One region of the Massilia oculi genome, then DNA from elsewhere that is predicted to be linked to it. Evidence: predicted binding sites of a transcription regulator. Region 1 holds the regulator's gene; each other region holds the start of a gene.
What was found. The regulator HrcA, encoded in region 1, represses chaperone genes, less so after heat shock. The targets are predictions, from matches to a motif close to TTAGCACTCNNNNNNNNNGAGTGCTAA.

Region 1 (9,924 bases):
TCGTCTGGGGCGGCGTACCGCAATTCTGGTTGTTCGGTTCACTCTTGAACTGGACGTTGTACACATCGCCGTACTCGAGCTTGTTCGGGAATGCGAAACTGACCGGGTCGCCAGGCTTGGCCGGTGGCGCGATGGCGATTTCCATGCCATTGGTGGTCAGGACGGCGCCCGGGTAGACGATGCCGGTGATGGTGCCTTTGACAACGAACTCGGCTTTGTCGCTGCCGCCGCAGCCGGCCAGGCCCGCGGCCAGCGCCAGCGCGAGCGCCGGACGGATCAGGGAAGACTTCATGCGTAACGCTCCAGGGAAAATTAAGGGGTGCAGGTGACGGCCACGTTGGTAACGGCGGCGGGGCCCACGGTGCCGCTGCCATTGGCGACGGTGCAGGTCTGGCCGGCCGGTTGTTCCAGGATCGCGACGCCGTACGGCGAGTCTTCGGCGATGTCGGCCATCCTGAACCCGGTGGCGCCAGCCGGCACGGTCACCTTGTCGGATCCGTTGACCAGGACCAGATTGCCCTTCAGGTTGCTGACGCTGCCGGACAGCGCATGGCGGTTGAGCTCGCACGTGATGTAGACGGTGTAGACGTGGTAGCCGGCACGACCGCTCGCATTTTCGATCGTGCAATCCTTGACGTTCGATGGCTTCGATACGAACTCGACGGTATACCGGTCGTCGGTCGAGATCAGATTGTCGAACGACCATTGTCCCGCGCCGGAACCATTGGCAGGCGGATCGATTTTCTTTTCTTGACCGCCGTTCTTCACGACCAGGCCGGTCTTGGTCACGCCTTGGTACGTGCCGCCCAATATCAGTTGGCCATCGCTGCCGCCGCAGGCAGACAAGGCGACCGCGCAGGCCAGCGCCGCGCCGGCACGCAGGTAGGAACTCTTCATAACATCTCCAAAAAATCTAGCGGGAAAGCGCAGCTGCGCGGTGAGAATGGAAAAATCGCTCAACATTTTAGTCCATTTGGCAAGCAGCTGGTCCATTTCGGGCGCATTTGGTTTTGTATCTTGGTGTAACCATAATTCAACAAAGGCAACATTCCGGGGCGCTGACGGCGTGCGCATTGCATTCGGCGTGGCGCATCGCTATGCTTGGGGCGCACCTTTTCTCCCCTCTTGACCTGGAAGCCGATGACCCGCCAACCCTGGCCGAAAGCCGTCCTGTTCGACCTCGACGATACCCTGTGGCCGATCGCGCCCGTGATCCTGGAAGCCGAAAAACTGTTGTATGCCTGGCTGGCCGAGCATGCGCCGCTGGTGGCCGAACGCTTCACGATCGACAGCCTGCGCGCGGCGCGCCTGGAATTGCTGGCGGCGCGCCCCGAATTCGGGATCGACCTGGGCGCGCTGCGCCACGCCGGCCTGGTCGCCGCCTTCGAACAGGTGGGCGAGGATCCCGGCAAGGTCGAACTGGCGATGACCGTGTTCTTTGCCGCCCGCAATGCCGTGACGCCTTATGACGATGTCGTGCCGGGCCTCGAGCGCCTGAAGAAACACGTCCTGGTCGGTTCGGTCACCAATGGCGTGGCCGACCTGCAGACCATCGGCCTGGCCCACCACTTCCAGGCCTCGGTGGCGGCGCGGCAGTATGGCCGCGCCAAGCCCGACCCCGGCATCTTCCTGGCCGGCTGCGCCGCGCTCGGCGTGGAGCCTGGCGAGACCCTGTACGTGGGCGACGACCTGCTGCTGGACGTGCAGGGCGCCCAGCGCGCGGGCCTGCGCGCGGCCTGGATGAACCGGACCGGCAAGGTCAATGAGCTCGCCCATGAAGTCCGGCCCGACGTCGAGGTGGCCAGCCTCGACGCGCTGCTCGACTGGCTCGGCTTCATGTAGTACAAGGGCAAGAGCGTTGGACATGCGTCACAGCAAGCCTTGTGCCGCCCGTACCATGCCCCAACCTGCCTATAATGCACACCTTAAACAAGGACGCTCTCGAACGTTTCCCGGAATCATGCAACTCGACCAACGTGCCCAAACCCTGCTCAAAGCCCTCGTCGAACGGTATATCGCCGACGGCCAGCCGGTAGGCTCGCGCGCGCTGTCCAAGCTGTCGGGCCTGGAATTGTCGCCAGCCACCATCCGCAACGTCATGGCCGACCTCGAGGAGATGGGATTCGTCGCCAGTCCGCACACCTCGGCCGGCCGCATCCCGACCCCGCGCGGCTACCGCGTGTTCGTCGACACCCTGCTGACGGTGGGGCCGATCGACGACAAGGCGGTCGATGCCGAGCGCATGCGTTTGCCGCAGCCCTTATCCAACCTGCAACCGCAGAAGCTGATCGCCAACGCGGCGCAGATGCTGTCCTCGTTGTCGCAATTCGCCGGCGTGGTGCAGAGCCCGCGCCGCGAGTCGGTATTCCAGCAGATCGAATTCCTGCGCCTGGGCGAAAAGCGGATCCTGCTCGTGATCGTCGATCCGCGCGGCGACGTCCAGAACCGGCTGCTGCTGCTCGATAAGGATTATTCTCCCGCGCAACTGACCCAGTCGGCCAATTACCTGAACCAGAACTTCGCCGGCCTGTCCTTCGACGCAGTGCGCAAGCGCCTGAGTGGCGAGCTGCAGCAATTGCGCGACGATATGGGGCGCCTGATGCAGGCGGCGGTCGAGGCCGGCAGCGAGGCGATGGCCGAGGGGGATGACATGGTCATCGCCGGCGAGCGCAACCTGCTGTCGGTGTCCGACCTGTCGTCCAACATGAGTTCGCTGCGCCAGATGTTCGAGATGTTCGAACAAAAAACTGGCTTGATGCAATTGCTCGACGTGTCGAGCAAAGCCGGCGGCGTGCAGATCTTCATCGGCGGCGAATCGAAGCTGGTGCCGATGGACGAGATGAGCGTGGTGACGGCGCCGTATGCGGTCGACGGCCGCATCGTCGGCACATTGGGCGTGATCGGCCCGACGCGGATGGCCTATGAAAGGGTGATCCCGATCGTCGACATCACGGCCAAGCTGCTGTCGAACGCCCTCAGTCACGGCTGAATTGCCAACAACAATAGAAAAGGGCGCGTGGGATGGTTCCCATGCGCCCTTTTTACTTAGCTTTACACCGGCCGTACCAGTTGCGGAATCACTCCGGCTTGGCGATACCCCGGCACTGCGGGCAGCTGCCATAGATCGCCAGCGCGTGCTCGACGATCGTGAAGCCGTGTTGTTCGGCGATCATCTGCTGGCGCTTTTCGATCTCGTCGTCGTAGAACTCTTCGACGCGGCCGCAGGTGACGCACACCAGGTGGTCGTGGTGGGAACCGGCGTTGAGCTCATAGATGGCCTTGCCGGTCTCGAAATGGTTGCGGTTGAGCAGGCCGGCCTGCTCGAACTGGGTCAATACGCGGTAAACGGTCGCGAGGCCCACGTCCATATTGTCAGCAAGAAGGATCTTGTAGACATCTTCCGCCGTCAAATGCCGCACGGAGCTGTTCTGGAAGATTTCCAGGATTTTCAGCCGTGGCAGCGTGGCCTTGAGGCCGCTCGCCTTCAGGTCGGTCGGGTTGTTACTCATGTTTGTCACTCGAATATTGGCGGAGTGCTTTATGATATAGCGTTTTGGAAGCTCCCGCTCGAACGTATTGAGGTTAACTATGCCTGTCAAACAAGCCGTATTCCATCGATTCTCCACCAAAGCGGCGCTGGCGGCGGGTCTCGCCTGCACGTTGACGCTGTCCGGCTGCGCCTCCTGGCGTAACCAGACGCGTCCGGCGCCGCCGGTGGCGACGGATGCGGCCGCCAGTGCGTCCGACGCGGAAAAGTCGGCCGCCATCGCCAATGCCGGCGCCCAGACCGTCCAGGCCACGCGCCTGCAGCGCTTCCTGTGGATCTTCTCGCCGTATCGCCCAGACATCCAGCAGGGCAACTTCGTCTCGCAAGAGATGCTGAACCAGCTCAAGGCCGGCCAGACCCGCGACCAGGTGCGCTTCCTGCTCGGTTCGCCGCTGCTGATGGACGCCTTCCACGCCGACCGCTGGGATTACCCGTTCTACCTGGCGCGCGGCAATGGCGAGCTGACCACCAGCCGCGTGACCGTGTTCTTCAAGAATGACGTGGTCGAGCGTTTCGAGGGCGGCAATCTGCCGAGCGAGCGCGAGTACATCGACCGCATCGCCGGTCCGTCGAAGGGCAGCAAGGCCCATCCCGACCGACGCCCGGTAGAGCCGGCCAAGGTCAATGCGCCTGCAACGCAGCAATAAGGGGGCGAGCATGACCATGTTGAACATCGCCGTTGCCGGCGCCAGCGGCCGCATGGGCCGCATGCTGATCGAAGCCATCCAGGAGGCGCCCGACATGCGCCTGGCCGGCGCCCTCGACGTGCCGGGTTCGCCCTTCATCGGCCAGGACGCGGGCGCCTTCGCCGGCATCCTGACCGGCGTGCCGATCGAGGACAGCATCAAGCACGGCCTGCACAATGCCGATCTGCTGATCGACTTCACCCGCCCCGAGGGCACCCTGCAGCATCTGGAATACTGCGCCGCCAACGGCAAGCAGATGGTGATCGGCACCACCGGCTTCGACGAGGCCGGCAAGGCCGCGATCGCGCTTGCGGCCGAAAAAATCGGCATCGTGTTCGCCCCGAACATGAGCGTGGGCGTGAACGTCACGCTCAAGCTGCTCGAGATGGCCGCAAAAAGTTTTTCGGAAGGCTATGACATCGAGATCGTCGAGGCGCACCATCGCCACAAGGTCGATGCGCCGTCCGGCACCGCGCTCAGGATGGGCGAAGTCGTCGCCTCCACCATCGGCCGCGACCTGAACGAGTGCGCCGTCTATGGCCGCGAAGGCGTCACCGGCGAGCGCGATCCGTCGACCATCGGTTTCGCCACCGTGCGCGGCGGCGACGTGGTGGGCGACCATACCGTGATGTTCCTCGGCACCGGCGAACGCATCGAGATCAGCCACAAGTCGAGCAGCCGCGTGACCTATGCCCACGGCTCGCTGCGCGCGGCGCGCTTCCTGGCGGACAAGGCCAGCGGCCTGTTCGACATGCAGGACGTGCTGGGCCTGAAGGGTTGATCATGGCGGTGGCACAACTGAACGGCGCCGTCATTGTCGATGAGGCATCGTTTCACCAGCAGAGCCGCGAGGCCTTCGGTTTCCCGGCCTCGTATGCGGACAGCATCGACGCCTGGGTCGACTGCATGAGCTATCTGCGCGACGACGAGAACATGACCAGGTTCCGCCTGAAAGCGGATGAGGTGCTGGAAATCGTCATCCTCGAGGCCGACAAGATGAAGGCGGCGGCGCCCGACCTGCTCGAAGAGCTGAGCTATTGCGTCGGCGGCATCAACGAGCGTTACGAGGACTATGGCGAAAAGCCGGCGCTGGAACTGGTCCTGCGTTAATCCTCGAAGGCAGCGTTCACCGGGATGCTGCCTTCTTTGCATTTTCCCTCACGCACCGCGCCTTCGCCGCAGTGCAAAATGAACGGGTTATAATGACCGGTTCCACATCCCACATTACGTCTGCAGAATCATGCAAGAAAAATATAGTCCAGCCGAAGTAGAACAAGCCGCCCAGGCCTACTGGAAATCGATCGACGCCTATAAGGCCGTCGAAAACGATCCGCGTTTCCCGAAAGGCAAGTATTACGCCTGCTCGATGCTGCCTTACCCATCGGGCAAGCTGCACATGGGTCACGTGCGCAACTATACGATCAACGACGTGATGTACCGCTACCTGCGGATGAACGGCTATAACGTCCTGATGCCGATGGGCTGGGACGCGTTCGGCATGCCGGCCGAAAACGCGGCGATGGCCAACAACGTGCCCCCTGCCGAATGGACGTATTCGAACATCGCCCACATGCGTGGCCAGATGGAATCGATGGGCCTGGCGATCGACTGGTCGCGCGAGATGACCGCGTGCAAACCGGACTACTACAAGTGGAACCAGTGGATGTTCCTCAAGATGCTCGAGAAAGGCATCATCTACCAGAAGACCGGCACCGTGAACTGGGACCCGGTCGACCAGACCGTGCTGGCCAACGAACAGGTCGTGGATGGCCGCGGCTGGCGTTCGGGCGCGCTGATCGAGAAGCGCGAGATCCCGATGTACTACGTGCGCATCACCGACTACGCCGACGAGCTGCTCGACCACGTCGACAACAAGCTGCCGGGCTGGCCGGAGCGCGTGCGCACCATGCAGGCCAACTGGATCGGCAAGTCGACCGGCGTGCGCTTCGCCTTCCCGCACAGCGTGAAGGACGACGACGGTGAGCCGATCAACGACGGCAAGCTGTACGTGTTCACCACCCGCGCCGACACCATCATGGGCGTGACCTTCTGCGCCGTGGCGCCGGAACACGCGCTGGCCCAGCACGCGGCCCGCAACAACCCGGCCCTGCAGGAATTCATCGCCGAGTGCAAGATGGGTTCCGTGATCGAAGCCGATATGGCGACGATGGAGAAGAAGGGCATGCCGACCGGCCTGTTCGTCACCCATCCGGTCACGCAAGAGCAGATCCCGGTCTGGGTCGGCAACTACGTCCTGATCACCTATGGCGACGGCGCCGTGATGGGCGTGCCGGCGCACGACGAGCGCGACTTCGGCTTCGCGAAGAAATACAACCTCCCGATCAAGCAGGTGGTGGCGGTCGAGGGCCAGGAATTCTCGCTGGAAGCCTGGCAGGAGTGGTACGGCGACAAGGAAAACGGCCGCACCATCAACTCGGGCAAGTACGATGGCCTTGACTACACCTCGGCCGTGAACGCGGTCGCGGGCGAACTGGCCGAACAGGGCCTGGGCGAAAAGAAAACCACCTTCCGCCTGCGCGACTGGGGTATCTCGCGCCAGCGCTACTGGGGCACCCCGATCCCGATGATCCACTGCGGCGAATGCGGTTCGGTGCCGGTCCCCGAAGCCGACCTGCCGGTCGTGCTGCCGGAGCACCTGGTCCCGGATGGCACCGGCAACCCGCTCAACAAGGACGAAGCGTTCTTGACATGCGACTGCCCGAAATGCGGCAAGCCGGCGCGCCGCGAGACCGACACGATGGACACCTTCATCGATTCGTCGTGGTACTACATGCGCTATACCTCGCCGGGTTCGAACGAGGCGATGGTCGACGCCCGCAACGATTACTGGATGCCGATGGACCAGTACATCGGCGGCATCGAGCACGCCGTCATGCACCTGCTGTACGCGCGCTTCTGGACCAAGGTGATGCGCGACTTCGGCCTGGTGAAGTTCGACGAGCCGTTCGTCAACCTGCTCACCCAGGGCATGGTGCTCAACGAGACCTATTACCGCGAGGACGAGACCAGCAAGAAGACCTGGTTCAACCCCGCCGACGTCGATCTGACCTTCGACGACAAGGGCCGCCCACAGAGCGCGATCCTGCGCGCCGACGGCCAGCCGGTCGAGATCGGCGGCACCGAGAAGATGTCGAAGTCGAAGAACAACGGCATCGACCCGCAAGCCCAGATCGAGCAGTACGGCGCCGACACCGCGCGCCTGTTCACGATGTTCGCCTCGCCGCCGGAACAGACGCTGGAATGGTCGAACAGCGGCGTCGAAGGCGCCAGCCGCTTCCTGCGTCGCGTGTGGGCCTTCGGTTATGCCCAGCGCGAACGCATTGCGGCATCGTTCAACGGTGAAGCGCAAGGCACGCTGAACGACGACCAGAAGACGCTGCGCCGCGAAGTGCACAAGGTGCTGCAGCAGGCCGACTACGACCTCAAGCGCATCCAGTACAACACCGTGGTCTCGGCCTGCATGAAGATGCTCAATACGCTGGAATCCGCGAAGCTGGACGACTCGGCGGCCTCGAACGCCATCATCGCCGAAGGCTTCTCGATCTTCCTGCGCCTGCTGAACCCGGTCGCGCCGCACATCACCCACGCGCTGTGGCAGGAGCTGGGCTTTGCCACCGCCCATGGCGACATCCTGAACGCAGCCTGGCCGCAGGTCGACCCGGCCGCGCTGGAGCAGTCCGAGATCGAGATGATGATCCAGGTGAACGGCAAGCTGCGCGGCTCGGTCAAGGTGCCGAAAGAGGCCGACAAGGCCGCCATCGAAGCCGCGGCGCTGGCTTCGGAAGCGGTGCAGAAGTTCATCGAAGGCACGCCGAAGAAGGTCATCGTGGTGCCGGGCAAACTCGTCAACATCGTCGTGTAAGGGTTCCGCATGATCAAATTCGTGTCGAGCAAGTTCCTGGTGCGTGCGCTGGCCGCATGCATGATGGCGGCGGTGCTCGCTGGCTGCGGCTTCCAGCTGCGCGGCAGCGACGGCCAGTACAACCTGCCGTTCCAGAGCATCTGGCTGTCGTTCAACGAGGCCTCGCCGTTGGGCACGGAGCTCAAGCGCAACCTGCGCGCGGGCGACACCGTGCGCATCGAGACCGACGCCTCCAAGGCCCAGGCCCTGTTCGACGTGATCAGCGAAACGCGCGGCAAATCGATCCTGTCGCTCAACAGCCTGGGCCGGGTGCGCGAGTACTCGCTCAGCTATACGCTGGTGTTCCAGGTACGCGACGCCAACAACCGCCAGTTGCTGGCGCCGACCGAGATCACCCTGCGCCGCAATATCGCCTTCGACGAATCGCAGGTGCTGGCCAAGGAATCGGAAGAAGCGCTGCTGTACCGCGACATGCAGTCCGACCTGGTGCAGCAGATCCTGCGCCGCCTGGCGGCGATCAAGCCGGCGTGAGGAAGTAAGCGACGATGCAGTTGCGGCTCGAGGCACTCGACGGCCATCTGGGCAAGGGACTGGCTCCCTTGTACGTGATCACCAGCGACGAGCACCTGCTCGCGCTGGAAGCGGCCGACCGGATCCGCAAGACGGCGCGCGCGCAAGGGTACACCGAGCGCGACGTGCTTACGGTCGAGCGCAGTTTCAAGTGGGGCGAGCTGCTGGCTGCCAACCAGGCGCTGTCGCTGTTCGGCGACAAGAAGCTGATCGAGCTGCGCATCCCGACCGGCAAACCCGGCAAGGACGGCAGCGCCGCGCTGCAGAGCTACGCGAAAGACCTCAGCCCCGACAACCTCACCCTGATCACCTTGCCGAAGCTGGACTGGCAGACCGCCAAGTCGTCGTGGGTGACGGCGCTGCAGCAGGCGGCGGTCTATATCGAGATCCCGAACGTCGAACGCGCCCACCTGCCTGGCTGGATCGGCCAGCGCCTGTCGAACCAGGGCCAGGGCGCCGAGCGCCAGAGCCTGGACTTCATCGCCGACCGGGTCGAGGGCAACCTGCTGGCGGCGCACCAGGAAATCCAGAAGCTGGGGCTGCTGTACGAACCGGGCAAGCTCAGTTTCGAGCAGGTTCACGACGCAGTGCTGAACGTGGCGCGCTACGACGTGTTCAAGCTGTCCGAGGCGATGCTGGGCGGCGACCCGGCGCGCCTGGCGCGCATGCTCGAAGGCCTGAAGGGCGAGGGCGAGGCGCTGCCGCTGGTATTGTGGGCGGTGTCCGAAGAGATCCGCACGCTGCTAAAATTAAAGACCGGCATGTCGCAGGGACGCCCGCTGGGCGCGCTGCTGAAGGAATACCGGATCTGGGGACCGCGCGAGCGGATGATGGAACCGGCGCTGCGCCGCGTGTCGCTTGGCACGCTCGAGGCGGCGCTGCAGGACGCGGCGCAGGTCGACCGCATGGTCAAGGGCTTGCGCGCGAAGGGCTTCGCGGGCGATGCGTGGGATGCGATGTTGCAGCTGGCGTTGAAGGTGGCGCGCTAGGGAAGCACTGCTTTATTCTGGCGGGAGAGAATCGGTCACGAAAAATGTGCCCGGCAAGGCGCAAACCGCAGCGATACCCCGTGGTATCGCGAGGATTTGCAACGCTGCAGGGTGCATTTTCTCGTGGCCGATTCCCCGCCATGAATAAAGCAGTGCTTCCCTAAGGCAGCCGCTCTCGATACGGATGTGCATCGCTCGGCGCGCCTGATCGATAACGCAACGGGAATCACGATGGACATCACCGCACAC
Region 2 (9,924 bases), 680 kb from region 1:
CCGCCGAACAACTGGCTGTCGGTGTTCGGCGGCTCGGCCTGGCAATGGGATACGCGCCGCAAGCAGTACTACATGCACAACTTCCTGGTGAGCCAGCCGCAGCTGAACTTCCATAATCCGGAGGTGCAGAGGGCCCACCTGGCGGCCCAGCGCTTCTGGCTCGAGCGCGGCGTCGACGGCGTGCGCCTGGACGCCTGCGTGTTCCACTTCCACGACCGCCAGCTGCGCAGCAATCCGCCGGCGCTGGTGCGCGACACCTCGACCGTGACCGACGTGAACCCGTACGGGATGCAGGCCCACATCTACGACAAGACCCAGCCCGAGAACATCGCCTTCCTGGAGCAGCTGCGCGCCCAGCTGGACGAATTCGGCGCGGTCTCGATCGGCGAGATCAGCTCGGACGACGCGCTGGCCCAGATGAACGAGTACATGGCGGGCGGGAACAAGCTGCACATGGCCTACAGCTTCAACTTCCTGACGCCGGTGTTCACGGCCGCCCATATCCGCGCGCAGGTGGAAGACTTCGAACGGCGCGTGGAGGAAGGCTGGGCCTCCTGGTCGGTCGGCAACCACGACGCGATCCGCGTGATGACGCGCTGGGGCGGCCCGCAAGCCACCGCCGGTTTCGCCAGGATGGTGCTGGCGATGCAGCTTTCGCTCAAGGGCACGCCCTGCCTGTACCAGGGCGACGAGCTGGCGCTGCACGAAGCCGACGTCCCGTTCGAACTGCTGCAAGACCCGTACGGCATCACCTTCTGGCCCGAGTTCAAGGGCCGCGACGGCTGTCGCACCCCGATGCCATGGCAGGCCGGCGCGCCGCATGCCGGCTTCACCGCGGGCACGCCCTGGCTGCCGGTTGAGCCTTCGCACGCCGCCGCCGCGGTCGACCTGCAGGACAAGGACCCCGATTCGATGCTGAACTTCCAGCGCCGCTTCATCGCCCTGCGCCGCACCATGCCGCAGCTGACGCGCGGCGAGATCGCCTTCATCGACGCGCCGGAACCGGTGCTGGCCCTGCGCCGCGACCTGGAGGGCGAGCGCAGCGTGCTGGCGGCGTTCAACCTGTCGACCGCGGAAGTGACGTTCGACTGGCCGGCGACCGAAGGCGCCGACCACATGGCCGTCGCGGGCCTGGCCGGCGAAGCCCAGCGCGGCCGCGTGACCCTGCCGCCGTACGGCGCCTGGTTCGGCCTGGTCCGCGCGGAGGGTTGATGGATACCCAGCAGGGGCAGGAGCCTGAAAAGTTCGCGCGCACGGCGTTCGCCGACGGACCGCGCCTGCTGGCCGACATCGGCGCGACCCATGCGCGCTTCGCGTTGCAGACCGCGCCGGGCGTGTTCCGCTCGGTCCAGGTGCTGCGCTGCGACGACTTCGAGGGCATCGTCCCGCTGCTGCGCCATTACCTGCGCGATCATGCGGCCCCTGAGAATGTGCGGCTGAACCACGGCGCGTTCGCGGTCGCCAACCCGATCAATGGCGACTACGTGCGCATGACCAACCGCGCCTGGGAGTTCTCCACCGATGCGGTGCGGCGCGAGCTGGGCCTGTCGACCCTCCTGATCGTCAACGATTTCACCGCGCTGGCCACCGCGCTGCCGGGCTTCGCCAAAGAGGACCTGATGCAGGTGGGTCCGGGTACGCCCGTGCCGGGCGCCGTCATCGGCGTGCTGGGACCGGGCACCGGCCTGGGCGTGTCGGGCGGGATCCCGACCGCGGACGGCTTCGTCACCCTGGGCAGCGAGGGCGGCCACGTCAACTTCGCGCCGGCCGACGAGCGCGAGTTCGCGATCCTGCAATACGCCTGGCGCGAGTGGCCGCACGTGTCGAACGAGCGACTGATCTCGGGCCCCGGCATGGAAGTCATCTACCGCGCGCTGGCCGACCGCAACGGCGTCGACGCCGTGGCGCGCAGCGCGGCCGCCATCGTGTCCGGCGCGCTCGAGTCCGACGATCCGCTGTGCCTGGAAACGCTCGAATGCTTCTGCGGCATGCTGGGCGGCGCCGCCGCCAACCTGGCGGTGACCCTGGGCGCTTTCGGCGGCATCTTCATCGGCGGCGGCATCGTGCCGCGTCTCGGCGAATGGTTCGCGCGCTCGCCGTTCCGCACGCGGTTCGAGGCGAAGGGGCGTTTTTCGGACTACCTGGCGGACATCCCGACCTATGTGATCACCACGCCGAACCCCGCCTTCCATGGCGTGGCGACCATCCTGGCCGAGCACCTGCGCGGCCGCAGCGGCGCCAACACGCTGATGGAACGCATCGGGCAGCTGCGCGAGGAACTGTCGCCGGCCGAGGCGCGCGTGGCCACGCTCGTGCTCGAGCATCCGCGCACGGTGCTGAACGAGCCGATCGCCGAGATCGCGCGCCTGGCCGACGTGAGCCAGCCGACCGTGATCCGCTTCTGTCGCTCGCTGGGCTTCCAGGGCCTGGCCGAATTCAAGCTCAAGTTCGCGAGCAGCCTGACCGGCGCGATCCCCGTGCGCCACAGCCAGGTGCGCATGAGCGACAGCACCCACGACCTGTCGGCCAAGGTGATCGACAACACGGTGTCGGCGATCCTGCGTTTCCGCGATCAGCTCGACGTGCGCTCGCTCGATCGCGCGATCGAACTGGTGAGCCGCGCGCGCCGCGTCGAGTTCTACGCGCTGGGCAACTCGCGCGCGGTGGCGCTGGACGGGCAGCACAAATTCTTCCGTTTCAGGATCCCGACCGCGCTGTATGGCGACGCCCACCTGTTCACCCTGGCAGCGGGGCTGCTGGGGCCGGGCGACGTGGTGATCGCGGTATCGAATTCGGGCGGCTTGCCGGAGCTGCTGCAGGCGGTGGACATCGCACGCGCCGCCGGCGCCGACGTGATCGCCATCAGCAACAGCCAGTCGCCGCTGGCGCGCAAGGCCAGCGTGTGCCTGGCGGTCGATCACAGCGAGGACAGCACCAGCTTCCTGTCGATGATCTCGCGCATCCTGCAGCTGCTGCTGATCGACATCATGGCGGTGGGGATTTCGGTCGACGGCCAGCATGGGCCGGAGGCGGGGAAGGATCCGCGCCGGCTGCTCATCTCGCACCTGGACAGCTGACGATTCGCCGGCATCGCCGGCGGGGCGCCGTCAGTTGGCGCTCTTGAGGTCCACGCGCTCGATGGTGCGACGCCATTCCTGGAGGCTGAGCAGGGTGTCCGAATCGGTGTCGTCGACCAGGATCTCGCTGCCGTCCTGGGCCACCAGGAAGCTCTCGCGGCGGTGCGCATTCTCGGCGCGGTTCTCGACGAAACTCAGCTGGTAATACTTCTTGCCGTTGACTTCGCGCGGGACCGGATCGTCTTCGATCACGGCGCCGTGCGCCTTGCCCTGGCTGCGCTGTTCGATCTGGCGCGACCAGGCCTGCAGTTCCGGCAGCGCCAGCAGCGAAGTCATCGCGTCCTGCTTCGTGTGCGCGGGCGCCTGGACCGTGGGCTCGGCGGGCGCGGGCGTCAATGGTGCTTCCCGCCCGGCGCGCTTGCAGCCGGCAACGGCGCAGCACAGCATCAGTGCGGCGATGGTCAGGCGCAAGGGGGGAGAAGATGCGGTGCGTGTGGACATGGCGGGTCTCATGAAGGCAGGTGGTCATGGTAAACCATGGGTGTTTTAGCGGCAACACAGCCGGCATCCAGCGTCGGCTAATTCCGGCCAGAAACTGATGTTGTCGGGTGGGCCAGCATCCCTGTGATTCAATATTTCCACACAGAAAGTAATTCGGTGTTTACGCCACGAAATCAACTTTTTCACTTCAGAAAGCAAATTTATTCATAGAAATAATGCTACGCTGTAGGATCACTCCTACCTGAAGCATTGTATGGACCGCCGCCGCGCCACCTACGCCCACCGTCTCGAAAAATCGTCGCAACGCGAGAAGCGGCTGGTCGCCCTCGCCGTACTCGGCGTCGCCGTCGGCGTGGCGGGCGTGCTTGCGCCGCCGCTGGACATCGATTGGCCGAATCTCGACCGCCAGGGCGGCGAGGTCACGCACTTCGGCGCCAATCCCGCCGCGGTCGCAACGCCGGTCGCGTCCGCGCCCGCCGGGCAGGGCGCCGCACGTCGCATCTACCCGTTTTCGATCATCCCGGGCGGCGTGGCGGACAGGCATGAGCTGGCGCGCGTCATCAGGACCGATCGCGTGGTGGCGGCGCACTATGCGGACTTCGACGTCGCCAACGCGCGCGCTGTCACCGTCACCGCGCCGCGCGCCGTCTACGTGTCGTACCGCAAGGGAAACCAGGTCTACTGGACCAGCAAGAAACTCATGCTGGCGCCTGGAGAAACCTTGTTCACGGACGGCAGGAACGAGATGCGGGCGCGCTGCGCAAACCGGATTTCCGACGTGCCGATGTATCCGGTCGAAGCCCATGGGCCGACCGAGTCGGAACTCGATTCCTTCGTCGCCGAGGATGGCGGCGGGTTGATGGCCGTGGCGGCCGGCATCGAGGGGCTCGACGACGATCCCTCCGCGGGACAGCGCTATCATACCGAGGTGTTCCCGAACGGCGCCGGCCTGCTGGCGGGCGCCGCTCCGGCCGCGCAGCCGCGCCTGTCCAGCCTCATGGGCAGCGCGCCCGCAAGGTATGGATCCGGCGTGTCGAACGGCGGCACGCTGGGCGGCGGCAGCGGCGATGGTGCGACGACGCCTTCGACCGGGACGCCTGGCGGCAGCACCCCGACGCCGGGCGGCGCCGGCAATGGCAATACCGGCAGCGGCGACAGTCCTGGCGGCAGCCTGCCCGGCGCCTCAACCCCGTCCAATCCGACGCCGGACACCGGCACCGTCCCGAACCCCGATCCCGGCCCGGGACCCAATCCGGAGCTGCCAGCCACGCCGGGCGTGCCGGGCACGCCGAACGGCCCCGATACGCCTGGTACGCCTGGTACTCCGGGCACTCCGGGGAATCCCGGCATTCCCGGCATTCCCGGCATTCCCGGCACGCCAGGTGGCCCTCCGGACGACACCGACGTCGAGCCGAACGATCCGGTCGAAGTGCCGGAGCCAGGTTCCCTATGGCTGGGCGGCGTGGCCTTCGCGGCCATGCTGTGGCTGCGCCGCAAGAGACCGGCCGCCAGGAGCTGATTCACCACACCCGGTTTTCCGGTGCGCTGCACGGCAAAAAGCCCGCGAGGCGTGAACCTCGCGGGCTTTTTGTCGTGGAGGACTGGCGCGCCGGCGTTGCCGCGGCGCGCCAGGCGACCGGATGAATTACATCATGCCGTCCATGCCGCCCATGCCGCCCATGCCACCCATGCCGCCCATGCCGCCGGCTGGCTTGTCTTCGACGACTTCCGAGACCATGCAGTCGGTGGTCAGCATCAGGCCGGCGATCGACGCTGCATTTTGCAGGGCCGAACGGGTGACCTTGGCTGGATCCAGCACGCCCATTTCGACCATGTCGCCATAGGTGCCGTTGGCGGCGTTGTAGCCGTAGTTGCCGGTGCCGGCCAGGACGGCTGCGACCACGACCGATGGCTCGTCGCCAGCGTTCTGGACGATCATGCGCAGTGGCTCTTCCATGGCGCGCAGGACGATCTTGATGCCGGCGTCCTGGTCAGGATTGTCGCCCTTGACGTCCAGGGTAGCGCGGGCGCGCAGCAGGGCCACGCCGCCGCCTGGCACGATGCCTTCTTCGACGGCAGCACGGGTTGCGTGCAGCGCGTCTTCGACACGTGCCTTCTTCTCTTTCATCTCGACTTCGGTGGCTGCACCGACGCGGATCACGGCAACGCCACCGGCCAGCTTGGCCACGCGCTCTTGCAGTTTTTCGCGGTCGTAGTCCGAGGTCGCTTCTTCGATCTGGGCGCGGATCTGCTTGACGCGGCCTTCGATCGATTCAGCCTGGCCGGCGCCGTCGATGATGATGGTGTTTTCCTTGCCGACTTCGATGCGCGAAGCCTGGCCCAGTTCCGCCAGGGTGACCTTTTCCAGGGTCAGGCCGACTTCTTCGGCGATGACCTGGCCGCCGGTCAGGATGGCGATGTCTTCCAGCATGGCCTTGCGGCGGTCGCCGAAGCCAGGGGCCTTGACGGCGACGGTCTTCAGGATGCCACGGATGTTGTTGACGACCAGGGTCGCCAGCGCTTCGCCTTCGATGTCTTCGGCGATGATGACCAGCGGACGGCCGGCCTTGGCGACTTGCTCCAGCACCGGCAGCAGGTCACGGATGTTCGAGATCTTCTTGTCGCACAGCAGGATGAACGGCTGCTCGTGGACGGCGACTTGCTTGTCCGGGTTGTTGATGAAGTACGGCGACAGGTAGCCGCGGTCGAACTGCATGCCTTCCACGATGTCCAGCTCGTCGTTCAGCGACTTGCCGTCTTCCACGGTGATGACGCCTTCCTTGCCCACTTTTTCCATCGCTTCAGCGATGCGCTCGCCGATCGAGGTTTCCGAGTTGGCCGAGATCGCGCCGACTTGCGCGATTTCTTTCGAGGTGGTGGTTGGCTTGGCGATCTTCTTCAGTTCTTCGACGGTCGCTGCGACGGCCTTGTCGATGCCGCGCTTCAGGTCCATCGGGTTCATGCCGGCGGCAACGAACTTCATGCCTTCGCGCACGATGGCTTGTGCCAGCACGGTCGCGGTGGTGGTGCCGTCACCGGCGTTGTCGCTGGTCTTGGAAGCGACTTCCTTGACCATCTGCGCGCCCATGTTCTGGAGCTTGTCTTTCAGTTCGATTTCTTTTGCGACCGAGACACCATCCTTGGTGACGGTCGGGGCGCCGAACGAGCGCTCGAGCACGACGTTGCGGCCTTTCGGGCCCAGGGTGACCTTGACTGCGTTGGCCAGGACATTGACGCCTTCGACCATCTTGGCGCGCGCTGCGTCGCCGAACACTACTTCTTTAGCTGCCATTTGTTATTTCTCCGAATGTTTTCGTGAATGGGGTCAGGGAATTACTGCTGGACGACGGCCATGATGTCTTCTTCGCGCATCACGAGCAGTTCTTCGCCATTGACCTTGACGGCCTGGCCGGAGTACTTACCGAACAGCACGCGGTCGCCGACTTTGACTTCCAGCGGGCGAACCTGGCCGTTGTCTTGCACTTTGCCGTTACCGACGGCGAGGACTTCGCCTTGGTCTGGCTTCTCTGCCGCGGCATCAGGGATGATCAGGCCAGACGCAGTCTTGGTTTCCTGGTCGAGGCGCTTGACGATTACGCGATCGTGCAGAGGACGAAGGTTCATGCAAAACTCCTTAATATTCAGTGGTTTAACTAGCGTTTTTTTGACACCGCCGCGGCCTGGGTATCAAGCACCGGGGCGGTCTGCAAAGAGTTGTTAGCACTCTCTACTAACGAGTGCTAATTATAGGGACGATAATTTGCCATTTCAAGCGGCAAGATCGCTAAATAGTTTTGTGCGTCTGAGCAAACGCAAACCAACCAACGCTAGCGCAATGTGTTTTTGGCATCTCTTGCCGACACATACAGAACAGACAAGAGGCGGGCAGCGTACACTGCCTGGCGCTTTCCTGCCGCACGCCAGGCCATCGCGGCAGGGCCGCCGGGACCTGCTTCGTCGCACCGCAGCGTGATTCGGTTGACGGAAAATCCATCTCGATCCTATAGTGTCGGATGATTTCCGAATTCCAAGACCTCTCAGACAAAATCGACCGGCTCGCCCAGCTGACCCAGTCGCTGCGCGCCGAGAACTATTTGCTGCGCCAGGCCAATACCCTGCTCAGCGCCGAGAACCTGGCGTTCAAGGAGCGCCTGGTCGAGGCCCAGCGCCGGGTCGAGGCCCTGCTCGACGGCTTGCCCAAGCCACCGGCCGAGGAAGGCGAAGAGGGCGGGCAAGACGAGGCCGCCGGCGATTCGGCCGGCGCGGCGAGCGGCGCACCAGGCAATAGTGAGGCAGCACGATGATCCATCTCGACGTCACCATCATGGGCCAGCCCTACCGCCTGGCCTGCCGCGACGGCGAAGAGCGCACGCTGCGCGAGGCCGTAGCCTACCTCGACGGCAAGATGTGCCAGCTGCGCGATTCGGGCAAGGTGCGGGGCACCGACCGCATCGCCGTCATGGCCGCGCTGAGCGTGGCCGCGGAATTCCTGTCGGTGAAGTCGCCACAGGGGCCGCTGTCGGACATGTCGATCCTCGAGGTCAAGCAAAAGCTGGAAGCGATGCATACCGTGCTCGACAAGGCGCTGGCACCCCAGGAAAATCTTTTCTGACAAGCCGAATCCGTTTGACATGCCGCTTCAAAAGAGTAAACTGCGCTCTACCCTGCGGTGTTCGAGATTTGCCATATATTCCTTGAACCATTCTTACGCATAGGTCGTGGAACAAGTTCGATGGGAGTGAGCGTCACTCGTTTGACGAACCCGAAATTGATCTGACCGTGACCGCCTTGAACCGTTTTGGTTCAGGATGCCGGCAAAAACGGCACTGGCGGGGCTAGGACACACAAGCGGTTGCGCACTTTGTACGCAGCCGCTTTTTTTGTGCGCGCGTCAATCGTGACGGCGCCTTGCAGGGAGAACGGCGCGATGCGCTATTGGTTGATGAAATCCGAACCGGACGAAGTCAGTTTCGACGACGTCCTGTCCGCACCCGGCCAGACCGTGGCCTGGTTCGGCGTGCGCAACTACCAGGCGCGCAACTTCATGCGCGATGCGATGGCCGTCGGCGACGGCGTCCTGTTCTATCACTCCAGCTGCGCCGTGCCCGGCGTGGCCGGGCTGGCCGAGATCGCGAGCGGACCCTATCCCGACGCCACCCAGTTCGACCCCGCCAGCCATTACCACGACCCGAAAGCCACCCACGAAACACCGCGCTGGATCTCGATCGACGTCCGCGCGCGGGAGGCGGGGCGCTATCTGCCGCTGGCCGAGATGCGCACCATTCCCGCGCTGGAAAGCATGGTGCTGCTGCAGAAGGGGAGCCGGCTGTCGATCTCGCCGGTCACCAGATCCGAATGGGATGCGGTCGTCGAGCTCGTGCGCGCCAGGGAGGCCTGAATGGATCCCTGGCTGATCCTGGCCCTGCTGGCGATGGGCACCTTCGGCGGCTTCGCGGCCGGCCTGCTCGGCATCGGCGGCGGCATGGTGCTGGTGCCCTTCATCACGATGATCTTCACCGCGCGCGGCTTCGCCGACGAACTCGTGGTCCACATGGCGATCGCCACCGCGCTCGGCGTCATCCTGTTTACCTCGATGTCCTCGGTGCGCGCCCACCACAAGCACGGCGCCGTGCTGTGGCCCGTGGTGCGCCTGCTGGCGCCGGGCATCCTGATCGGCTCCTGGATCGGACCCTGGATCGGCAAGCAGATGAATACCGCGGTGCTGGCCTTTTTCTTCGGCTGCTTCGTCGCCTTCTCGGCCACCCAGATGCTGATCGGAAAGAAGCCGAAGGCGGCGCGCGAATTGCCGGGCCGGGCCGGCATGTTCGCCACCGGTGGCCTGATCGGGATCCTGTCGGGACTGGTGGGCGCCGGCGGCGGCTTCGTCTCGGTGCCGTTCATGACGCGCTGTAATGTGCGCATTCATAACGCGGTCGCCACCAGCGCGGCGCTGGGCTTCCCGATCGCGCTCTCGGGCACGCTGTCGAATATGTTCTATGGCTGGGGCGAGCCGGGCCTGCCGGCATGGTCGCTGGGCTTCGTCTACCTGCCGGCGCTGGCCATCATCGTCCTGGCCAGCGTGACCATGGCGCCGCTCGGCGCCCGCACCGCGCACAAGATGCCGGTGCGCCAGCTGCAGCGTATCTTCGCCGTGATCCTGTATGCGCTGGCGGCCTATATGTTCTGGAAGGCGTTCAACTAGCCATTCCTGACCCGCGCGCGATCCAGCGGCAGGTCGCGCATCCGCAGGCCGCAGGCATCGAACACCGCGTTGGCGATCGCCGCAGCGGCCGGGCCTTGCGCCGCTTCGCCGGTGCCCAGGAAGGGTTGGCCGGGGCGGTCGATC
Region 3 (9,924 bases), 1.4 Mb from region 1:
GCGGCCTTGCCCGCTTCGCGCAAACGGTCGCACACGCCGGCGGTGCGCCGGTCCTGCCACACGATGGCCCTGGCCACCGGTTCGCCGGTGGCGCGGTCCCACACGAGCGTGGTCTCGCGCTGGTTGGCGATGCCGATCGCGGCGACCTGGGCGGCCTGGACGCCGCCTTGCGCCAGCGCTTCGCGCGCGCAGGCGAGCTGGCTGTGCCAGATGTCGAGCGGGTCGTGCTCGACCCAGCCGGGCTGGGGAAAATATTGGGGGTACTCTCGCTGGCAGCTGGACACCGGCAGGCCGGCGCGGTCGAACAGGATGGCGCGCGAGCTGGTCGTGCCCTGGTCGAGGGCGAGGATGTAGTGGGTCAATGGCGTCTCCGGTCTCTGCGCGGCGACCGGCGCGGCACGCCAGGGCACAGCGGTCCGGGACGACCGTCGACAAGGCGTCGTGGATCACGCGCCTCGGGAATTATAAGTAAAGCAGGCCGATAGGCCGGATTCTGTATAGCGCCACCTTGCGGCGGCGCATGGACAGCCATTCCTCTAGGCGCTGGATTACTCCAGCGCTCAAGCTTCCTACCCGCACGCTCCGCGAGCAACATCAACGCGTGCCTATTTGGAATTGCTCCAGGTGGAGGTTACCGCGTTTCACCGTAACTGAATACGCTCGTCTCTGTGGCCCTATTCCTCGCCTTATACCGCTGGCTTGCGCCAGACGGCTTTCAGCGGACGGCCGTTAACCGTCACCCCGCTCTGTGGAGTCCGGACCTTCCTCCCGTCCACGACCTTGCGGCGTGGACCAGCGACTGTCTGGCCTGCTTCACGGGCGGTATTGTACCCGATGCGTGATCGCACCGGGCGTCGCGCTGCCATGGCCTTGCCGTTTCTGTAATTTGATGTCGCCATTTCAAAAGCCGTTCCCGGGCAGCTCACCTAGAATGCCCGGAAAGCCTCTTTGACAAGGATGACACACCCCATGCCCTCCACTTCCCCGCACCCTTCCCGCACCGGCGGCCAGCTCCTGGTCGATGCGCTCCACGTCCACGGCGTCGACACCGCCTTCGGTGTGCCCGGAGAAAGCTACCTGGACGTGCTCGATGCGCTGCACGACTCGAACATCCGCTTCGTGATCAACCGCCAGGAAGGGGGCGCGGCATTCATGGCCGAGGCCTACGGCAAGATGACGGGCAAGCCCGGCATCTGCTTCGTCACCCGCGGCCCCGGCGCCACCAATGCCTCGATCGGGGTGCACACCGCATTCCAGGACTCCACGCCGATGATCCTGTTCATCGGCCAGGTCGGCAACGACTTCGTCGACCGCGAGGCCTTCCAGGAAATCGACTACCGTCGCATGTATGGCCAGATGGCGAAATGGGTGGCCCAGATCGATCGCGCCGACCGCATTCCCGAATACATGGCGCGCGCGTTCCAGGTGGCCACCAGCGGCCGCCCCGGTCCGGTGGTGCTGGCGCTGCCGGAAGACATGCTGGTCTCGACGGCGGAAGTGCTTGACACCCGCCCCTACCAGCCGTCGCACGGCGCACCGATGGGCGAACAGATCGCCCGCCTGCGCGCCATGCTGCAGGAAGCCCAACGGCCGATCGTGCTGCTGGGCGGCGGCACCTGGAACGCGCAGGCCTGCGCCGACCTGGCCCGCTTCGCCGAAGCCAACCGCTTGCCGGTGGGCTGCACCTTCCGCTTCCAGGACCTGCTCGACAACGCGCATCCGAACTACGTCGGCGACGTCGGCATCGGCATCAACCCCAAACTGGCGGCGCGCGTCAAAGAGGCCGACCTGGTGATCGCCATCGGCCCGCGCCTGGGCGAGATGACGACCGGCGGCTACACGCTGCTCGACTCGCCGGTGCCGCGCCAGCGCCTGGTCCACATCCACCCGGACCCGGAAGAGCTGGGCAGCGTCTACCAGGCCGAACTGATGATCGCCAGCGGCATGCCGCAAGCCTGCGCCATGCTGGCCGCGATGGCGCCGGTCGACGCCACCGCCTGGCAAGACAGCGTGGCCGGGGCCAAGGCGGAACTGGCCGCCTGGCAGGCGCAGCCGGCGCTGCTCAAGGAAGGCGTGCCGCTCGACCTGTGGCAGGTGGTGCAGGACTTGATGGACCAGCTCCCGCACGACGCCATCATCACCAACGGCGCCGGCAACTACGCCTCGTGGGCCCACCGCTTCTATCGCTACGGCGGCATGCGCACCCAGCTGGCGCCGACCAATGGCGCGATGGGATACTCCGTGCCGGCCGGCGTGGCCGCCAAGATCGTGTGGCCGGAGCGCGCCGTGGTCACCTTCGCCGGCGACGGCGAATTCATGATGACGGGCCAGGAACTGGCCACCGCCGTCCAGTACGGCGCCGGCGTCGTGATCCTGGTCTTCAACAACAATATGTTCGGCACCATCCGCATGCACCAGGAGCGCAGCTACCCGGGCCGCGTGTCGGGCACCGGCCTGCACAATCCGGACTTCGCCGCCCTCGCCCGCGCCTACGGCGGCCATGGGGAAGTCGTCGACCGGACCGCCGATTTCGCGCCGGCCCTGCGCCGCGCGCTCGACCACGCCGAGCAAAAGAAACTGCCGGCCGTGATCGAGCTGCGCTACGACGGCAACCTGATCACGCCGAATGCCACGCTGGAGACGATCCGCAAGCAGGCGGAAAGCGCGAGGGCCGGCAGCTGAACGCTTGTGTGCAATCGGGTTGCGTATTGCTGCTCTGGTAAAATATTCGCTAGTTTTTTCGTCGCCGGCCATGCCGGCGTCCGCACGCAGTCCCGCCACCAGACACTATGTTTAGCTTCTTCAAGAGAAAAAAAGCGCCCGAAACGCCGGCGCCGGAACCGGTCATGCCGGCCGCGACGCCTGCCCCGGCGCCCGTCCCTGCACCGGCGCCCGCCCCGGTCATCGCCGACGCCGCCGTCCCCAGCGTCCTGCACGAAGGCGCCAACCTGTTCCCCGAAACCGCCGAACGCCCGACCACCGAGCTTGAGAAGAAGACCTCGTGGATGGCGCGCCTGAAGGCCGGCCTGTCCAAGACCTCGAGCAACCTGTCCCTGCTGTTCGTCGGCGCCCGCATCGACGAAGACCTGTACGAGGAACTCGAGGCGGCGCTGCTGATGTCGGACGCCGGCATGGACGCCACCGAGCACCTGCTGGGCGAGCTGCGGCGCAAGGTCAAGGAAGACAAGCTGCTAGACGCCGCCGCCGTCAAGGCCGCGCTCAAGGAGCTGATGATCGACCTGCTGCTGCCCCTGCAGAAGCCGCTGGAACTGGGCCGCCACGAACCGCTGGTGATGATGATCTCGGGCGTCAACGGCGCCGGCAAGACCACCACCATCGGCAAGCTGGCCAAGCATATGCAAAGCTTCGACCAGTCGGTGCTGCTGGCCGCCGGCGACACCTTCCGCGCCGCCGCGCGCGAGCAATTGATGGTCTGGGGCCAGCGCAACAACGTCACCGTGATCTCGCAGCAGTCGGGCGATCCGGCCGCCGTCGCCTTCGACGCGGTACAGTCGGGCAAGGCGCGCGGCACCGACGTCGTGATGGTCGACACCGCCGGCCGCCTGCCGACCCAGCTGCACCTGATGGAAGAGCTCAAGAAGATCAAGCGCGTGATCGGCAAGGGCATGGACGGCGCGCCGCACGAGACCCTGCTCGTCATCGACGGCAATACCGGCCAGAACGCGCTGGCCCAGGTGAAGGCCTTCGACGACGCCCTGCAGCTGACCGGCCTCGTCGTGACCAAGCTGGACGGCACCGCCAAGGGCGGCGTGCTGGCGGCGATCGCGCGTACCCGTCCGATCCCCGTCTACTTCATCGGCGTCGGCGAGAAGCTGGAAGACCTGCAGCCGTTCAACGCCGAAGAATTCGTCGAAGCGCTGCTCGGCTGACGGAACGGGGACCCATGATCGCATTCCAGTCGGTATCCAAACAGTACACCCACGGCGATGCGCGCGGCGCGTATGCGCTGCACGACGTCTCGCTCGACATCGCCAAGGGCGAGCTGGTCTACCTGGCCGGCCCGTCGGGCGCCGGCAAGTCGACCCTCATGAAGATGGTGGCGGCGGTCGAGCGTCCCAGCAGCGGCAAGGTGATCGTCAACGGCCAGGACATCGGCCGCATCAAGCCGGCCGGGATTCCCTTCCTGCGCCGGAACATCGGCATCATTTTCCAGCAGCAGCGCCTGCTCAACGACCGCAACATCCTGGCCAACACCATGCTGCCCCTGCTGGTGACGGGTGCCCGCACCGCGGACGCCGCGCAGCGCGCCCGCGCCGCGCTCGACCGGGTGGGCCTGCTCGACCGCGCCAGGGCGATGCCGCTCGAACTGTCGGGAGGCGAACAGCAGCGGGTGGCGGTCGCGCGCGCGATCGTCAACCGGCCGCAGATCATCCTGGCCGACGAACCGACCGCCAATCTCGACCGCGTGGCGGCCGACAAGGTGCTGGACGCGCTGCGCGCCTTCCACGCCGCCGGCGTCACCTGCGTCATCTCCACCCACGACGAACAGGTGCTGGACAGCGCCGCGCGGGTGATCCGCCTCGAGCAGGGCCAGCTGGTCGGAGGTGCGGCATGAGCCCGTGGCTGCGCCAGCACCGCTTCGCCCTCGGGGCCGCGCTGTCGACGGTGCGCAAGTCGCCCGGCAGCTTCCTGTTCAACGTACTGGTGGTCGCGCTTGCGCTGACCCTGCCGTTCGCGGGCATCACCCTGCTCGACAATGTGCGTCCGCTGTCCGAGCAGTTGTCGGTCGATCCCGAAATCAGCCTGTTCATGCGCGACGACGCCAGCCGCGCCGATGCCGAAGCGCTGGCGCCGCGGATCCGCCAGATCGTCGCGCCGCAGGGTGGGCAAGGGGCCGAAATCGCCTTCGTGCCGCGCGAGCAGGCGCTTGCTGCGCTCAAGGAACGCAGCGGCCTGGGCGACGTGCTGGACACCCTGGGCGACAACCCCTTGCCTGACAGCTATGTGATGAAGCTGGAAGGCTTCGCCAGCGCCGGCGCCGCCGGCCAGGTGGACCTGATCACCGAGCGCCTGGGCGAACTGCCGGGCGTGGAGACGGTGCAGGTCGATTCGGCCTGGGTAAAGCGCCTGGCCGCGATGCTGGCCATCCTGCGCCTGGCGCTGCTGCTGCTGGCGGCTACCCTGGGCATCGTCGTGATCGCGGTCGTGTTCAATACGATCCGCCTGCAGGTGCTGACCCAGAAAGAAGAAATCTCCGTGTCGCAACTGCTGGGCGCGACCAACGATTTCATCCACCGCCCGTTCTTCTACACCGGCGCCCTGCTCGGCCTGTGCGCCGGCGCGGTGGCACTGGGCGCGGTAACCCTGGCCCTGCGCCCGCTGAACGGCGCGATCGGGGAATTCGCGCGGCTGTACGGTTCGAATTTCCAGCTGACAGCGCTGGGGGGACTGGAAATCGCCGGCCTGCTGGCGGTCAGTGCCGGGCTGGGGCTGGTCGGCGCCCTCCTGTCGGTGCGGCGTCACCTTGCACGCCAGCGTTGAACGGCGCTCCTACAGAGTTGCAGTGAAAAAAATAGTCGAGATGGTATTGAAAACGCAATAAGCATCACCATCTCTGCTGACAGGGCGAGGCGGCCCTCCCTGCGGCTGCCTGCTCATTACTGGAAACACCACGTCGCCTGCTATCGCAATGAATCCTACGGCCTAGCTGCCACCCCCTACGCTTCCACGCGCAAATGTCCTACACGCTGCGCGGTAGCTACGTGCGCCATCCAACAGAATACGAGCCACGCCGCCCGTAAGCTGTGTCTAACGATATTCCAGTCTTTCTCTGCTCACTTTTGAGCCGGATCAACTGGGCACGCAATGCCTGCTCTACAGTGGAACCGTCGGCAATTTGATTCCCAAGAGCAATACTTTGAACAATCTTAAGCGCCGGGACCACTTCTAGCACTCACCTCGGGGGAGTGCTAATATATGGTCCAAGGCAATCGAAATTCAAGTCACGCATCCAGGTAACAAGCCGCAACAGACGTGCCGCAAGGCAATAAGTTATGGCACAGTGAGGATGCAGCAAGATTACTACGAGGGAAATGAATATGTCCGCACAATCCGCATTGGTTCCGACCGGCAGTCGTGCTCTGGGACTGGGTTTCACCGGCAATCTGGGCAATATCGACGCCTATATCTCGGCCGTCAACCGCCTGCCGATGCTCACGCACGAAGAAGAGGTATCGCTGGCAAAGCGGCTGCGCGACGACCACGATCTCGACGCGGCGCAAAAGCTGGTGCTGTCGCACCTGCGCCTGGTGGTATCGATCGCGCGCGGCTATCTGGGCTATGGCCTGCCGCACGCTGACCTGATCCAGGAAGGCAATATCGGCCTGATGAAGGCAGTCAAGCGCTTCGACCCGAACCAGGGCGTGCGCCTGGTGTCGTACGCCATGCACTGGATCAAGGCCGAGATGCATGAATACATTCTCAAGAACTGGCGCTTGGTAAAGGTTGCCACGACCAAGGCCCAGCGCAAGCTGTTCTTCAACCTGCGCAGCAACAAGACCGGCCTGGACGCGATGTCGCCGGGCCAGGTCGACGACCTTGCCAAGCTGCTGGGCGTCAAGCGCGAAGAAGTGATCGAGATGGAAACCCGTCTGTCGGGCCGCGACATCGCACTGGAATCGCCGACCGACGACGAAGACGACAAGTTCTCGCCGATCGCCTACCTGTCGTCGGACCAGCAGGAGCCGACCAAGGTGCTCGAGGCCGAGCAGGTCACCCGCCTGCAGTCCGAGGGCCTGGAAACGGCGCTGGGCAAGCTCGATCCGCGTTCGCGCCGCATCATCGAGGCGCGCTGGCTGGCCAACGACGACGGCTCGGGCGCCACGCTGCATACGCTGGCCGAAGAGTTCAGCGTATCGGCCGAGCGCATCCGCCAGATCGAATCGGCCGCGCTCAAGAAGATGAAAGGCGCGCTGGCGGCGTTCGTGTAAGCCGGTCCTCGCGCTGCTCCAAAAAAACCCGCTTCGGCGGGTTTTTCCTTTTCTGATGCACCGGCATCCGGCTCAACCTGCTCCTGGCCAGTCCACCCGGTGTACTTCAAGGGCGGCGCGGACGCGTTTGCCCGCCTTTGGCTAGAATGATCCTTTGTCACCGCAAGTCAAAGGAGAACCCATGGCCGACCAAGCATCCTACGTCCCACCGACAGTCTGGACCCCGCCCGCCTCGTCGGGCGGCGCCTTCGCCAGCATCAACCGCCCGGTCGCGGGCCCGACCCACGACAAGGAACTCCCGGTCGGCAAGCATCCGCTGCAGCTGTATTCGCTGGCCACGCCGAATGGCGTGAAGGTGACGATCCTGCTGGAAGAATTGCTGGCCGCCGGCCACACCGGAGCCGAGTACGATGCCTGGCTCATCAAGATCAACGAAGGCATGCAGTTCTCGAGCGGTTTCGTCGGGGCCAATCCCAATTCGAAGATCCCTGCCCTGGTCGACCGCAGTGGCGCCGCACCGGTGCGCGTGTTCGAATCCGGCGCGATCCTGGTCTACCTGGCGGAAAAATTCGGCGCCTTCCTGCCGAAGGACGGCGTGGCGCGCACCGAAACCATGAACTGGCTGTTCTGGCAGATGGGTTCGGCTCCCTTCGTGGGCGGCGGTTTCGGCCACTTCTATGCTTATGCGCCGGAAAAGCTGCAGTACCCGATCGACCGTTATGCGATGGAGACCAAACGCCAGCTCGACGTGCTCGACCGCCACCTGGCGGACAAGCGCTTCGTCGCGGGCGAGGAATACACGATCGCCGACATGGCGATCTGGCCATGGTATGGCGGCCTGGTGCTGGGCCAGCTGTATGAGGCCGCGCAATTCCTGTCGGTGCACGAATACAGGCACGTGAAACGCTGGGCCGACGAGATCGCCGCACGGCCGGCCGTCATCCGCGGACGCAAGGTCAACCGCTCGTTCGGCCCCGAGCAGGACCAGGTACACGAGCGGCACGCCGCGGCCGATCTCGACTGACCGCCTTACCGGAATTCGACGCGCGCGACCACCGGATGGTGGTCCGACGGGAAGCGTCCGTGGAGCGAATCGCTCAGGGCCGCATAGCCAAGCACGTCGAAATGCCGGTCGACATAGACGTAGTCGATGCGGTCCCGCATGGGCGCGTCGAAGCGAAAGCCGTGGTAGGTGCCGACCGGGCCGTATGGCGGCGTCCGGCTTACCTGGAAAGCGTCGCGCATGGCTTTCGCCATCGCCTGCATCTGGGGCGTCTCGGGCGTCGAATTGAAGTCGCCCACACAGATGGCCGGTTCGCCGCGGCTGATTTCCGCGATCTTGCGCAGCAGCAGGTCGCTTGATGCACGGCGGGCGACGACGCCCTCGTGGTCGAAGTGCGCCGAAAAGACGTAGAACACGCGGCCATTGTCGCGCTCGCGCAGCTTCGCCCATGACACGATGCGGTTGCAGCAGGTGGCGTCCCAGCCCAGCGATGGGCGGTCCGGCGTTTCGCTGAGCCAGAAGTCGCCCTTGTCCAGCAGCGCGAAGCGGCCCTTGCGATAGAAGATGGCCGAATGCTCGCCGGCCTGCCTGCCATCGTCGCGGCCGACGCCGACGTGGTCGAATTCTTCCATCTGCGCCAGATCCGCGACCTGGCCGGCGAGTCCCTCCTGCGTGCCGACGATGTCGAATGCATGATGGCGGATCAGCGCCTTGACCAGCTCCTTGCGCGCCGGCCAGGCATTGGGGCCATCCTGGGGATTGTTGTAGCGCAGGTTGAAGCTGGCGACGTTCATCGGCGCGGCAGCGGCGTTGCTCGTGATGCCGGACAGGATGGCGAGCGCGGTGACAAGTGACAAGACGATCTTCATGGTCCAGGTTAGCGAAAGTGGATACCGTAACAAGTTAACCATAATCCGCCTGCGGCATCGCGCCGACAGGCCGAAAAGCGGCGCAGTTTAGGTGCTTTAGTAAACGGCGCGCTACGCCACCGCGGCATCGAGCAGATAACGCCGTTCCATCATCGCCGCCATCTCCTCGGCCGGCACCGGACGCGCGATGTAGTAACCCTGCACCTCGTTGCAATCGAGGTGGCGCAATATCGCCAGCTGCTCCTCGGTCTCGACACCCTCGGCCACCACCGACATGCCCAGCGCATGCGCCATCGACACGATGGCCTGGAAGAACACCTTGCCCTCCTTCGAATTGGCCAGCTCGGTGGTGAACGCGCGGTCGACCTTCAGCACGTCCATCTTCAAGCGCTGCAGCTGCGACAGCGACGAGTAGCCGGTGCCGAAATCGTCCACATGCAGTTTCACGCCAAGCGCGCGCAGGGCCGCCAGTTCGGCCAGGATGTCGTCCTGGTCGCCCATCATCGCCGACTCGGTGATCTCGACCTCGATCAGGCTGGCCGGCACCCGGTGCTTCACCAACGCCGCGCTCAGCTGGCGCTGCACGCCGCCGCGCAGGAACTGCTTGGGCGAGACGTTGATCGATACCGGCACCAGCGCCGCGCCGGCCTCACGCCAGGCGGCCAGCTGCGCGCAGGCCTTGTCGATCACGGTCTCACCGATGCGCACGATCAGCCCGGTGGCTTCGGCCAGCGGGATGAATTCGCCCGGCGCCACCATGCCCAGGGTCGGATGCCGCCAGCGCACCAGCGCTTCCATGCTCAGCAATTCTCCGCTGCGCGCATCCACGCGCGGCTGGTAGTGCAGCACGAACTGGTCGGCCTCCAACGCTTCGAGCATGTTCTGCTTCAGGCGCGCCCGCGAATTGAGGGTCGACGACAGGGACGGATCGAAGAAGCGGTATTGCCCCTTGCCTTCGTTCTTGCCGACGTACATGGCGATGTCGCTGTGCTTGACCAGGGTCTCGGCATCCAGCCCGTCGCGCGGGTACATGCTGATGCCGATCGAGGAACCCACGGCGTGCAGCTCGTCGCCGATCAGGAACGGCACCCCGAAGGCTTCC

Region 2: a site for HrcA is predicted at 7,296-7,322, ahead of groES (co-chaperone GroES). Genes of this name have one in related genera too.
Region 3: a site for HrcA is predicted at 5,908-5,934, ahead of rpoH (RNA polymerase sigma factor RpoH). Genes of this name have one in related genera too.

The regions. Positions count from the first base shown of each region.
Region 1 is NZ_CP029343.1:3,415,029-3,424,952, forward strand. It holds gene DIR46_RS15600 (hypothetical protein) at 1-292, opposite strand, end outside; gene DIR46_RS15605 (hypothetical protein) at 313-897, opposite strand; gene DIR46_RS15610 (HAD family hydrolase) at 1,141-1,842, shown strand; gene hrcA (heat-inducible transcriptional repressor HrcA) at 1,961-2,989, shown strand; gene fur (ferric iron uptake transcriptional regulator) at 3,078-3,509, opposite strand; gene DIR46_RS15625 (outer membrane protein assembly factor BamE) at 3,589-4,194, shown strand; gene dapB (4-hydroxy-tetrahydrodipicolinate reductase) at 4,205-5,014, shown strand; gene DIR46_RS15635 (barstar family protein) at 5,017-5,343, shown strand; gene leuS (leucine--tRNA ligase) at 5,474-8,116, shown strand; gene DIR46_RS15645 (LPS-assembly lipoprotein LptE) at 8,126-8,647, shown strand; gene holA (DNA polymerase III subunit delta) at 8,662-9,675, shown strand; gene DIR46_RS15655 (glutamate-5-semialdehyde dehydrogenase) at 9,907-9,924, shown strand, end outside.
Region 2 is NZ_CP029343.1:4,095,459-4,105,382, forward strand. It holds gene DIR46_RS18480 (alpha-glucosidase family protein) at 1-1,212, shown strand, start outside; gene DIR46_RS18485 (glucokinase) at 1,212-3,077, shown strand; gene DIR46_RS18490 (hypothetical protein) at 3,108-3,578, opposite strand; gene DIR46_RS18495 (PEP-CTERM sorting domain-containing protein) at 3,832-5,097, shown strand; gene groL (chaperonin GroEL) at 5,224-6,870, opposite strand; gene groES (co-chaperone GroES) at 6,912-7,202, opposite strand; gene DIR46_RS18510 (hypothetical protein) at 7,592-7,882, shown strand; gene DIR46_RS18515 (cell division protein ZapA) at 7,879-8,190, shown strand; RNA gene ssrS (6S RNA) at 8,237-8,418, shown strand; gene DIR46_RS18525 (EVE domain-containing protein) at 8,506-8,976, shown strand; gene DIR46_RS18530 (sulfite exporter TauE/SafE family protein) at 8,977-9,780, shown strand; gene DIR46_RS18535 (xanthine dehydrogenase family protein molybdopterin-binding subunit) at 9,777-9,924, opposite strand, start outside.
Region 3 is NZ_CP029343.1:1,966,196-1,976,119, forward strand. It holds gene glpK (glycerol kinase GlpK) at 1-362, opposite strand, end outside; RNA gene rnpB (RNase P RNA component class A) at 467-815, opposite strand; gene DIR46_RS09065 (thiamine pyrophosphate-binding protein) at 970-2,682, shown strand; gene ftsY (signal recognition particle-docking protein FtsY) at 2,790-3,890, shown strand; gene DIR46_RS09075 (cell division ATP-binding protein FtsE) at 3,905-4,576, shown strand; gene ftsX (permease-like cell division protein FtsX) at 4,573-5,502, shown strand; gene rpoH (RNA polymerase sigma factor RpoH) at 6,060-6,950, shown strand; gene yghU (glutathione-dependent disulfide-bond oxidoreductase) at 7,132-7,974, shown strand; gene DIR46_RS09095 (endonuclease/exonuclease/phosphatase family protein) at 7,980-8,810, opposite strand; gene DIR46_RS09100 (bifunctional diguanylate cyclase/phosphodiesterase) at 8,934-9,924, opposite strand, start outside.